Regions from separate parts of the Leclercia pneumoniae genome, predicted to be linked through region 1. Evidence: predicted binding sites of a transcription regulator. Region 1 holds the regulator's gene; each other region holds the start of a gene.
What was found. Region 1 encodes CRP, which controls carbon source genes, mostly activating them, when cyclic AMP is high. Its sites were predicted from a motif close to ATGTGANNNNNNTCACAT; they were not measured.
Positions count from the first base shown of each region.

Region 1 (4,179 bases):
CATAATCCAGCCGCTGCTGACAACGCTGCAGCGCAATTTCACAAGACTGCAGATAGCGCTCGGCCAGATCCGGCGTCAGCATGGTGTGTTCCCGTGCCAGCGTCGTCATGGCATTGATATGTTCTACGATGAACTGGCTGTGCGTGACCCACAGCTTCATGTCGGCCAGGTAGTGTGAATTGAACCCCGGTTCCTGCATCGCCTGATTCAGCGAGTTGAACAGGGCGTTGTGCGCCTGGTTCACCTTCATGCGCTGCCAGGCAAGCGGTGTTGGCTGAGGGTCACTGCTCAGGATCAGGCGAATAGCCTCCTGGTCGGCTTCCAGCGCATCGTGGGCGTTCTGTCGTAGCAACCCGCTTTGCCACTGCGGCCACAACCACACCATGCCGCCAAAAGCGATTAAACAGCCTATCAGCGTGTCTGCGAGACGGGCGATGATAAATTGATCGCCGTTCAGCGTGAGGAGCTGCAGCGTGTATACCGCGGTCACCGTAAAGCCGACCGTCGCCCAGCCGTAGTTTTTACGAATGATCAGGTAGCTCACCAGCGTAATCAGCAGCATGCTCAGTAACGTAAAGCCCTCCGGCACGTGGAAGTGCAGCGTGGCACCCGCGATAATCAGCCCTGCCAGGGTACCGCCTGCCCGGTGGAATATGCGTACCCGCGTCGCCCCGTAGCCGTTTTGCGTGACCAGCAGAACGGTCATAAGGATCCAGTAGGGCTTCGGTAAATGGAGGGCCATCCCCATCAGGCTGGCGATGCTGAGCATGACGCTGATGCGTGCGGCATTGCGCAGCGCGGAAGACTTGAGCGACAGATAACTTTTCAGCGCCGGGAAGAGCGGCAGACGTTTTTGCTTATCGGCCATCAGGTCGCGCGAGTAGAGCGGACGCTGGGTACGTAGTACGCGGGCGATGCGGCTAAAGTGCCAGGCACAGAACTGCCCAACCGGGTTTTCCGGGTGCTGCCGGGCGATTTTCTCCAGCGCGCCCAGCTGCTTGTCCATGCTGAAGCGGGTGGGGTAGCGGTGATAGAGAATATTATCCGAGAGTACACGCAGGCGTGCGGCGACGGTCTGGGCATTCCATCTGATCACGGCTTCGGCGTGGCTGCGTTCCACCAGCTTTTGCACCTCTTCCGGGTGATGCAGGCTGACGGAGATATGCTCCTGCAAGTCGAGCCCGACCTGGAAGGTTCGCAACAGACGTTTGTATTCGTGATTTCTGTTAGCTGCCAGCATGTGTAGCTGCTGATAACACTGGCTGATAAGATCCACCACCTTCTGCTGGCGGGCCAGCAGCGGCGGCAGGGATTTTTCCGGGTCGGTATGCTGGGTGAGCAGGGTATATTTCGCTTCGCAGTAGTCAGCGAGCTGGCGGTACAGCAAGCTCAGCGATTCCCGCAGCGGCTGTTCGCGCCACATCCAGAACCAGAACCAGTTAAATAGCCCATACCAGAGCGTGCCCAGCGTATAGATCAGCAACGGCTCCCACACCGGCATATTGCCCGCCAGGCTCAGGGTAAAGATGGCGGCAATCAGCGAGGCGGGTAGCAGCCTGGCATGCAAAGAGCTGATCTCTGCCGTCACCCCTAGCGTCATCGCCAGCAGGGTGAGAATCAGGGGCAGGGGGATGTCGCGGGCCAGAAGTAACTGGACGGCGAGACTACAGCCGGCAAAGAGCGAGCCGCCAACGATCAGACGTTTGAAAAAGCGTTTATGGGGGGTATCCAGCCCTGCGATGTTGCAGCAGGCAGGCACGAGAGAGAAGAGCAGACCCTGTTGCAGGTGGCCGAGAATCAGACCGACGGCCACAGGAAGACACAGCACCAGCGTTTGTCGAAGTGCGTAGTTAACTTCCGGGTGATAAATCAGCCTGCGCCACATAGATGCCAGAGACAAAAACGGCGTGACATCTTGCGATGGCACGCCGTTCTTTCGGAATTAACGCGTCCCGTAAACCACGATCGTTTTACCGTGGGCGGAGATCAGGTTCTGATCTTCCAGCATTTTCAGAATACGGCCAACGGTTTCGCGGGAACAACCCACAATCTGACCAATCTCCTGACGGGTGATTTTGATCTGCATACCATCCGGATGGGTCATCGCGTCAGGTTGTTTTGCCAGATTCAGCAGCGTCTGAGCGATACGGCCGGTCACGTCCAGGAAGGCGAGGTTACCCACTTTCTCAGAAGTCACCTGCAGGCGGCGTGCCATCTGCGAGGAGAGGCGCATCAGAATGTCCGGGTTCACCTGGATCAACTGGCGGAACTTCTTGTAGGAGATCTCAGCCACTTCACACGCGGTTTTTGCCCGTACCCAGGCGCTACGTTCCTGACCTTCTTCAAACAGGCCCAGTTCGCCAATAAAGTCGCCCTGGTTCAGATAAGAAAGGATCATCTCTTTCCCTTCTTCATCTTTGATCAACACGGCCACGGAGCCTTTAACGATGTAATACAACGTTTCCGCTTTTTCACCCTGGTGAATCAGCGTGCTCTTCGATGGGTACTTATGAATGTGGCAATGAGACAAGAACCATTCGAGAGTCGGGTCTGTTTGCGGTTTGCCAAGCACCATGCGCTGTTATCCTCTGTTATAAGCTGTCTCCAGAGCCGGGATGGACGCCTTCACTCTGGGGTTGCAATCGAATTCTTCCCCATTCCTGGGAATCGGGCTGTCACAATATTCAGCAGCCTGTAATGTGTGATGTCCTCTGCATACATGCGTAATGTCAATGTATTACTGTAGCATCCAGACTGTTTTAGCATAGCTTTAGCCGCCTGTCTCCTGGTGTCTCGCTTCAGCTTGATACAGGTCGCCTTCCGTTGCCAGAATTGTTACTGGCGCGTAATCTGTCAGGAAAATTGCAACTTCGGAGTTAACTACAATGCAAGCGCGTGTGAAATGGGTTGAGGGCTTAACGTTCCTGGGCGAGTCGGCTTCAGGGCACCAGATTTTGATGGACGGCAACTCCGGAGATAAGGCGCCAAGCCCGATGGAGATGGTGCTGATGGCCGCTGGCGGTTGCAGCGCAATTGATGTGGTTTCTATCCTGCAAAAAGGTCGCCATGAGGTGACAAACTGCGAAGTGAAACTGACCTCGGAACGCCGTGAAGAGGCGCCGCGCCTGTTCACGCATATCAACCTGCACTTCATTGTCACGGGTAAAGAACTGAAAGACGCGGCGGTCTCCCGCGCCGTGGATCTGTCAGCAGAGAAGTATTGCTCCGTGGCGTTGATGCTGGAGAAAGCGGTGAATATTACGCATTCGTATGAGGTGATCGAAGCGTAATTTATCGGGCATCGTGCGTGTTGATGCCCTCACCCTAACCCTCTCCCACAGGGAGAGGGACCAGGCTTATGCGATCTTCTTCCCTTCCATCAATCTTTGCACCAGCGGCGTCATAATCAGCTCCATCGCCAGCCCCATCTTCCCGCCCGGCACGACCAGCGTATTCATGTGCGAAATAAATGAGCCCTGCAGCATCGCCAGCAGCCAGGGATAGTCGATATCCTCCAGGTTGCGGAAATGGATCACCACAAAGCTCTCATCCAGAGAGGGGATGGCTTTAGCCGCAAAGGGGTTAGAGGTGTCCACTGTAGGGACGCGCTGGAAGTTGATGTGGGTGCGCGAGAACTGCGGCGTCAGGAAATTGATATAGTCTTCCATCGAGCGCACCACGGAGTCCATCACCGCCTCACGCGAATGTCCACGCTCGCTGGTATCGCGGGTCAGTTTCTGAATCCACTCGAGGTTAACGATAGGCACCACGCCCACCAGCAGGTCAACATGGCGCGCCACGTCGTGCTGTGGCGTGACCACGCCGCCGTGCAGCCCTTCGTAAAACAGCACATCCGTCGGCTCCGGCAGCGGCTGCCAGGGGGTGAAGGTGCCCGGCACCTGATTCCAGGGCACCGCTTCGTCATAGGTGTGCAGGTATTTGCGTGACTGTCCTTTACCGCTCAGGCCATACTCGAGAAAGGTTTGCTCCAGCAGGCCGAAATCGTTCGCTTCCGGGCCGAAATAGCTGATGTGCTTACCCAGATCGCGCGCTTTACGAATGGCCATGTCCATCTCAGGACGGGTGTAGCGGTGAAAGCTGTCACCCTCGACCTCTGCGGCGCTTAAATGAAGCTGAGAGAAGATTTTACGAAAGGCGAGGCTGGTAGTGGTGGTGCCT
Region 1 is NZ_CP071383.1:3,933,800-3,937,978, reverse strand. Features, by position in the region: gene JZ655_RS19195 (YccS/YhfK family putative transporter) at 1-1,885, opposite strand, end outside; gene crp (cAMP-activated global transcriptional regulator CRP) at 1,943-2,575, opposite strand; gene JZ655_RS19185 (OsmC family protein) at 2,886-3,290, shown strand; gene JZ655_RS19180 (phosphoribulokinase) at 3,357-4,179, opposite strand, start outside.

Region 2 (4,179 bases), 1.1 Mb from region 1:
GGCGGGAAGGGCGCATTTTTGTGGCTTCCGGCACAGGCTGCCAGTAGAAACGGAACGAGCAACCAAAAGGTTGTAATACGTTGTGATGGCACTAAAGTCATTCCCATTACTGACAATAGGGATATCTTAATGAGATCACGTGGTAAGAGAAAGCTCCTGGAAATGGCGATTTCATGTGCTCAACCGAGATGCGTATGAGCGCGTCTCCACGTTTGTTAAACCAGCCTGCCAGACTATAAGGTCCGCTTTTCGCTCATTGCAGACATCAGTTCGAGGATCTCTGACTGCACGTATCCATGAAAAGGCCCGCGATAGGGAGTCAGTCCAATAGCGTGCTCTCTGTGCAATGTTCAGACTTGCCGTCTCATTTTCGCCGTAAATAAAACGGCTACTTTTTCTCTTTTTTCTGGAAATCCAGCAACTGCTCCGGCGTGACCGCCGGGTAACCCTGCGCATCTTCCGGCACTTCGTGTTGGGTGGGGATCGGCACCAGTGGACCTAAAAAGCGCGGTTCACGTTTGAAGAGATAGAGATCGGCCATCGCACCCAGACGTGCGCCAAATTCGCGTACCCGTACGGTGAGCATATCTTTCGGGGATGGGACCGCGTAGCACTGGGCCTGGATGCCCATATGCAGCGCAATAAACAGCGCGCGTTCGCAATGGAAGCGCTGAGTGATAATGATAAAGTCGTTGGTATCAAAGACTTTACGGGTGCGCACAATCGAGTCCAGGGTACGAAAACCAGCATAGTCGAGCACGATATCCGCGGGATCGACCCCGGCGGCAATCAGATCTTTACGCATCGTGACCGGCTCGTTATAGCTCTGGAGCGCATTATCGCCGCTCAGCAGCAGGTAGTTTACCTTGCCGCTGTTATAGGCATTCAGCGCCCCCTGAATACGGTAGCGGTAATACTGATTGATCACCCCGGTGCGGTAATATTTGGCGGTACCCAGCACCACGCCCACCTGACGGTAAGGCAGATCTTGCAGGTCGTCGAAGATGTAAGGGGCGGTTTTCCAGCTCATCCAGCGGTCGAGGCCAAGCGCAGTCAACAGCACGATGCCAGTCAGGACAAAGAGGCTGTAAAAAACGCGCTTAAACATGGAGATGACTCGTGTCGTGGGTGAAATTTCACTCAGGCTACTTTACCCGTCTGGTAAGCGCAAGAAACGGCGGTTTAATTGGGGGGATTTTCACCAGATACGCGGGCATTTCTGCCCGCGAAGCGGATCAGGCCAGCAAGGTGCGGTCAATATTCTGGCAGCCCAGCGCCTTCAGGGTTGCCACCGTAGCATCCCACTGAATGAGCGACGCATCAGCCTTTTCAGCCAGCATGGCGCGCTGAATGTCCGGATAATCATAGCCATTCAGACTCAGCAGATTCAGAGCACCCTGCAATGGGGGCAGGGTCGGGTTGAATGCCGCATTTTCAGCATAGCTGCCCGTGAAGATCGTACCGTCCCGGCACTCCAGGGCCACACCGCTCGGGGCGTTACTATAAGGGGCGTGGGAGTGGTTGGCGGCGGCGATGGCGGCCTGAGTTAAGGCGTCGCCACTCAGAGCGAACCCCTGATTCTGCTCATCCATCAGGAGGGTTTTGATCTCCAGATCTTTTGGACCAAAAGCATCAGGCAGGTAATCGGCCAGCGTATGAGGGGCGCGACCCGGCAGGTTGATGCGCAGCTCTAAGCCGCTATTCAGCTCATTCATAAACTGACGACAGTGGCCGCACGGCGTGTAATTCACGGTGATGGCGCTCAGCCCTTTTTCACTGCGCAGCCAGGCATGGCTGATGGCGCTCTGCTCGGCGTGCACCGTCTGCTGCATGGTGGAGCCCAGGAACTCCATATTGCCGCCAAAATACCAGGTGCCGCTCACGCCGCGCGCAATGGCACCGACGTTGAAGTGTGAAAGGTCAGCGCGTGCGCAGGCGGCGGCCAGCGGCAGTAGCGCAAAGGCCAGCGCGTCGTCATCCAGATCGGTTGCCCGTTTCAGTGCGGTGACCTGTTCAGCCGTCAGCAGGGCGGGGAAGTGCGCATCTGCCAGAATTGGGGCCAGGGCCGATTGCAAATTCTCTGCAAGCTGGGCAAAAGCTGATTGAAAACGTGGGTGCATGGCATTGCCTCATAAGGATTAATGGATCGGTAGTGTACGGAGCCGCAACCGGTTTATATGTGATGGCGATCTCATTATGTGTGCAACTTATGAAACAGAAATGAAAAATGCGCGACGCGTCGCAAATTTTAGCCCATTACCGCCAGAATCACTGGGAACAGGAACGGCGCGAGAAGCGAGGTCATGATCCCGCAAATCACCAGCGCCAGCGAACTGAAAGCCCCTTCCTGATAATCCAGCTCGGCACAGCGCGCGGTGCCAAGGGCATGCGACGCGGTTCCCATCGCTAAGCCGCGGGCTGCTTTAGTCCGAATGCGCATCAGATTCAGCAGCGTGTGACCAAACACCGCCCCGAGGATGCCGACAAAAATTACGCAAACGGCGCTAATGGCCGGGATTCCGCCAATGCTTCCGCCCACCGCCATCGCAATAGGGGTCGTGACCGATTTCGGTAAAATAGAGGCGGCGATTTGCGGTGATGCCCCCATTAGCAGTGCAACCGAGGTACCGGTGATCATCGCCACCACGCTGCCCACCAGGCAGATAGTGATGATGGATTTCCAGCGCGCACGGATTTGATGCAGCTGTTCATACAGCGGAAAAGCCAGCGCCACGACCGCAGGCTGCAGAAGATCGTTGAGGACTTTACTGCCAGCAAAATAGTGCTCGTACGAGATACCGGTCACCAGCAGGAAAGGGATGATAACCACCATCGCCACCAGTAACGGATTGAGCAGCGGCATCTTAAAACGCATGGCGAGCTTACGCGCGGCGAAGAAGACGGCCAGGGTTAACGGCAATGACCACCAGATATTTACCATCATTTCTTACTCTCCTTCTCGCCAATTACTTTGCGCTCACCATGAACCAGGTGTGAACTCCAGCTCACCACCAGGAAGACCACCAGAGTGCTGATAAAACAGGAAACAACGATCGGACCATACTGGGCTTTAAGCTGGTCGTAATATTGCATCACCCCCACGCCGATGGGGACAAACAGCAGCGCCATATAGCGAATCAGCACCGAGCATCCCGGTTTAACCCACTTCGCCGGAATGATCTGCAGCGCCAGTAAGACAAAGAGGATCAGCATGCCTATGATGCTGCCCGGAATGGTGATCGGCAGCAGCGATGCCAGGAAGTTACCCACATAGAGGCAGAGATAGATAAATATGAACGCGCGCAGATACTGCCAGACGTTATTCAATGATTTGTTCATGGTGAAAGCCCTTGAAGAAACGCATTCATCATACAATTAAACCCGGAAACGTGCTACGGATCACATCATGAAATTTGAGCATACCAGACATTGCTTTTTGGAACGTCGGGCATTTCCACAAACACGGGTGACAAGCCTTCGCTAACGATATACGATTTATATATGAATCATTACGGAGTATATAAATGGGTATCGTAAAAATTTCCGACCTGCTGCATGACGACATTCGTGATGCCAGCAAAGCCATGTCACGTTCGGTCAACGCTCAGGCCGAATACTGGATCCGCCTCGGTATGATGAGTGAGCTCTACCCTGAACTTAATCATCAGCAGATCAAAATGATGATGCTGAAATCTGGCTCCGATCGTTTACTGGAGGTGATCAATGCCATCAATTCTCATTAAAAGCGCAGATGAGCTGGCGCGCCAGCGTCATGCGGGCGAACTGCTGGCCTCGGTCTTTACCATGCTGGACGACTTTATTAAGCCAGGCGTCACCACCATGGAGATCAACGACCGGGTGGAAGCCTTTATTGTTAATCAACTCCAGGCCCGTCCGGCCAGTAAAGGGCAGTACGATTTCCCGTATGTGCTTAACACCTCGGTGAATGATGTGGTCTGCCACGGTATCCCGAAATCGTCCGAGCACCTGAAATCCGGGTCCATCGTCAATGTCGACATCACGCTCGAAAAAGCGGGCATGATTGCCGACTCCAGTAAAATGTATCTCATTGGCGACGTCTCGCCGCTGGCCCGTCGACTGGTTAATAAAACGTACGAGGCGATGTGGAGAGGGATTAAGGCCGTGAAGCCGGGCGCGACTCTGGGGGACATTGGCCAT
Region 2 is NZ_CP071383.1:2,870,269-2,874,447, reverse strand. Features, by position in the region: gene tolA (cell envelope integrity protein TolA) at 1-101, opposite strand, end outside; gene sanA (outer membrane permeability protein SanA) at 389-1,108, opposite strand; gene cdd (cytidine deaminase) at 1,236-2,120, opposite strand; gene JZ655_RS13990 (CidB/LrgB family autolysis modulator) at 2,249-2,944, opposite strand; gene JZ655_RS13985 (CidA/LrgA family protein) at 2,941-3,339, opposite strand; gene JZ655_RS13980 (ParD-like family protein) at 3,525-3,743, shown strand; gene map (type I methionyl aminopeptidase) at 3,724-4,179, shown strand, end outside.
Region 2: cdd (cytidine deaminase) is a predicted target of CRP. The motif match lies at 2,178-2,195, and genes of this name have one in related genera.

Region 3 (4,179 bases), 1.7 Mb from region 1:
AACAAGCGTGCTTAAAAATGCGAGGCGCTTTCCGGGAAAACGTTGGGAGGGGGATTGGCTGCTTTTAACGCGGGCGGAATTTCACGCCGCCCGCGGGATGTTAGCGAAGAAACACCGTGCCTTTCAAATAAAGCGCCGCCTGGCCGCTCATCAGCACGCGGTCTCCCTTGAGTTCACAGCGCAGATCGCCGCCGCGGGCGGAAACCTGACGTGCGGTCATTTGGGTTTTGCCGAGTTGCTCACTCCACCAGGGGATCAGCATACTGTGCGCGGAGCCGGTGACCGGGTCTTCTGCCACCGATTCGCCCGGGCAGAAGAAGCGGCTAACGAAATCCACTTCATCGCCTGGCGCAGTAACGCACACCATTTTACCCAGTGGTTTCAGCGCCTCGATAGCCGGGGTCAGGGATTCAACCTGCTGCTGGTTTTCCAGCACGACCATATAATCACGCCCGACCCGCACCGCGCTGGACGCCGGTATACCGAGCGCACTAAACAGCAGCGCGGGTGGATTGTCGACCGCGTCGCTGCTCCAGGCCGGGAAGTCCAGCGTGAGCCAGTCGCCGTTACGCGAGACCTTCAGGTCGCCAACAAAGCGGGTGGAAAAAAGGATCTCCGTTGCCGGGTAGTCGAGGTATTCAAAAATGACGTGCGCGCTGGCAAGCGTCGCATGGCCGCAGAGGTTAATCTCATCCTGGGTGGTAAACCAGCGCAGCTCGAAGCCTGCGTCCGTGCGGACAAAAAAGGCCGTCTCGGACTGGTTATGCTGCTATGCCATCTTTAACAGAATGTCGTCCGGCAGCCAGCTTTCCAGCGGACAGACGGCAGCAGGGTTGCCACTAAAAGCGCGATCGCTAAACGCATCGACCAGATAAAATGCAATTTCTTTCATTGGGTTACCCCTTTGTTATTCACGAATAAACAGCTGCCCTTTCATATACAGCGACGCCTTCCCGCCCATCATGACGCGATCGCCGTTCAACTGACAACGTACCTCACCGCCCCGGGCTGAGACTTGTCGCGCCAGCAGAGTGGTCTTAGCCAACTTGCCCGCCCAATAAGGGATAAGCATGGTATGCGCCGAGCCGGTGACCGGATCTTCCCAGAGTGCGACGCCCGGTGAAAAGAAACGGCTGACAAAGTCATACTCGCCCTCGCTCGGGGCGGTAATACACACTTTATGTTCACCGGGGATCATAGCGCTGATATTCGGAGTAACGGCTTCCACCTGCTGTCGATTTTCCAGCACCACTACCCAGGCACGGCCTTTACGAGCCTCGACGTAGCGCTCAATCCCCAGCGCGGCCAGCATTTGCGGAGGCGGCGTTTGCTTCTCTGTCGGACAGGCCGGGAAATCGAGCGTGAGCCAGTCGCCGTCGCGGGTCACCGTTAGCGTGCCGGAGGCGGTCTCAAAATGGAGGCGGGGATCGGGGTAACCCAGTTCATTAAACAGGACATATGCCGTCGCCAGCGTCGCATGGCCGCAAAGATTCACCTCCGTGGTGGTGGTAAACCAGCGCAGCGTGATGCCCTCTTTATGACAGACAAAGAAGGCCGTCTCTGACTGATTGTGCTCTTGCGCCATCCTGAGGAGCGTATCGTCCGGCAGCCAGTCTGGTAGCGGACATACCGCCGCAGGATTACCGCTAAATGGGCCGTCACTGAACGCATCTACCAGATAATAATCATATTTCTGCATCGCTTTTCCGGTTGTTAATGTGATGTTGCATCCTATATTCATGGAAATTGTCCGATTTCACCACCCTTTCTCTAACGGTGATTTTGAGATCTACGTCACAAAATGATTGTCTTTTCACCAGCGATGGTTTTAAGATCGCCTCCTCTTCTTTACGTAACGATTCCCAGACAAATTATGACAATCAACACTGATTCCCGCAGGGTCGCGTGGCTACGGGTGGTTACGCTTGCGATTGCAGCGTTTATATTTAACACCACTGAATTTGTGCCTGTTGGCCTGCTCTCCGACATTGCCAGCAGCTTTGGCATGGAAACCGCGCAGGTCGGGATCATGCTGACCATCTATGCGTGGGTGGTGGCAATGATGTCGTTACCCTTTATGTTGCTCACCAGTCAGGTGGAGCGGCGTAAATTGCTGATTGCACTTTTTGTGTTGTTCATTGCCAGTCACGTGCTGTCGTTTCTGGCGTGGAATTTCACCGTACTGGTGGTGAGCCGCATCGGTATCGCCTTTGCACATGCCATCTTCTGGTCGATCACTGCTTCGCTGGCCATTCGTCTGGCCCCGGCGGGCAAACGCGCTCAGGCGTTGAGCCTGCTGGCAACGGGCACCGCGTTGGCTATGGTGCTTGGGCTGCCGATTGGCCGCCTCGTAGGACAATATTTTGGCTGGCGCACCACGTTTTTTGTCATCGGAATGGGCGCGCTGATCACCCTGCTGTGTCTGATTAAATTACTGCCAAAACTGCCGAGCGAACACTCTGGCTCGCTGAAAAGCCTGCCCCTGCTTTTCCGTCGCCCGGCGCTGATGAGCATCTATTTGCTGACCGTTGTCGTGGTGACCGCCCACTACACGGCTTATAGCTACATCGAACCTTTTGTGCAGACGGTTGCCGGCTTTAGCGCCAGATTTGCCACCGTTCTGCTGCTGATATTGGGTAGCGCGGGCATTGTTGGCAGTGTGTTGTTTGGCAAGCTGGGTAATCGCCACGCCTCGTTACTGGTTAGCGGCGCGATTGGCCTGCTGCTGGCGTGTCTGCTGTTGCTGCTACCGGCGTCGGGGAGCGAGTCGAACCTTGCCATTCTGAGCATCTTCTGGGGCGTGGCGATCATGATTATCGGCCTGGGCATGCAGGTTAAAGTGCTGGCGCTTGCGCCAGATGCCACCGACGTGGCGATGTCGCTCTTCTCCGGCATTTTCAACATCGGCATTGGTGCCGGCGCGCTGGTTGGAAATCAAATCAGCCTGCATCTTTCGATGTCCGCTATCGGTTACCTGGGGGCGATACCGGCGCTGGTGGCGTTAATCTGGTCAGTGCTGGTGTTTCGTAAGTGGCCGGTGTCGCTGGAAGAGCGGCCGCAACACGGATAAAAAAAGGGTGGCTCAAGCCACCCTTTTTTATTAGTGATAGGTCTTAATAATTTCCAGCACCCCATTAATGATGAACTGCACGCCCATACAGACCAGCAGGAAGCCCATCAGCCGCGAGATAGCCTCGATCCCGCCCTTACCTACCCAGCGCATAATGGCGCCCGAGCTGCGCAGGCTGGCCCATAAAATGACGCCTACCAGCGCAAAGATCAGCGGTGGGGCCACCATGATGACCCAGTCAGGAAAGGTTGTATTATCGCGCACAGTGGAAGCGGAACTGATGATCATCGCAATGGTGCCCGGCCCGGCCGTGCTGGGCATCGCCAGGGGAACAAAGGCGATATTCGCACCAGGTTTATCCTCCAGCTCTTCCGATTTGCTTCTTGCCTCCGGGCTGTCGTGCGCTTTTTGCGCCGGAAAGAGCATACGGAAACCGATAAAGGCCACAATCAGGCCCCCGGCGATACGCAGGCCAGGAATCGAGATCCCAAAGGTGTTCATCACCAGCTGTCCGGCGTAGTAAGCCACCATCATGATTGCAAAGACATAAACAGAGGCCATCAGAGACTGTTGGTTACGTTCCGCGCTGTTCATGTCCCCCGCAAGACCGAGAAAGAGCGCCACGGTCGTTAACGGGTTTGCCAGCGGCAGCAGGACCACCAGCCCAAGACCGATGGCTTGTAAGAGCTCTACCATAGTGCGTGTCATCCTTTTCCATTCATCAACTCTGGAAGTATACGGTGTTAAAGCAGGTTTAGGCTACGGCGCGCCAATTCTGACTATTTACGCCCGGTGATAAATAATCTTCAGTTATGTAATTGATTTGAAAAAGCTAAAAAAAAGTTCATGAAACGTTTTAGCAAATCGTGGCATCGGGGAATACATTCAGTTGACTTATACTTGCCTGAGCAATAATATCTGCCGTGATTAAACTACTTGCCAGGGCAACCATTGTGAAAAGCACCAGTGATCTCTTCAACGAAATTATCCCACTGGGTCGCCTTATCTATATGGTTAACCAAAAAAAAGACCGCTTGCTCAATGACTATTTGTCGCCGCTGGACATCACTGCCACCCAGTTCAAAGTCCTTTGTTCTGTGCGTTGCGAA
Region 3 is NZ_CP071383.1:2,263,950-2,268,128, forward strand. Features, by position in the region: partial or broken gene JZ655_RS10915 (PhzF family phenazine biosynthesis protein) at 101-892, opposite strand; gene JZ655_RS10920 (PhzF family phenazine biosynthesis protein) at 908-1,699, opposite strand; gene JZ655_RS10925 (sugar transporter) at 1,874-3,070, shown strand; gene JZ655_RS10930 (MarC family NAAT transporter) at 3,101-3,766, opposite strand; gene marR (multiple antibiotic resistance transcriptional regulator MarR) at 4,024-4,179, shown strand, end outside.
Region 3: JZ655_RS10920 (PhzF family phenazine biosynthesis protein) is a predicted target of CRP. The motif match lies at 1,783-1,800, and genes of this name have one in related genera.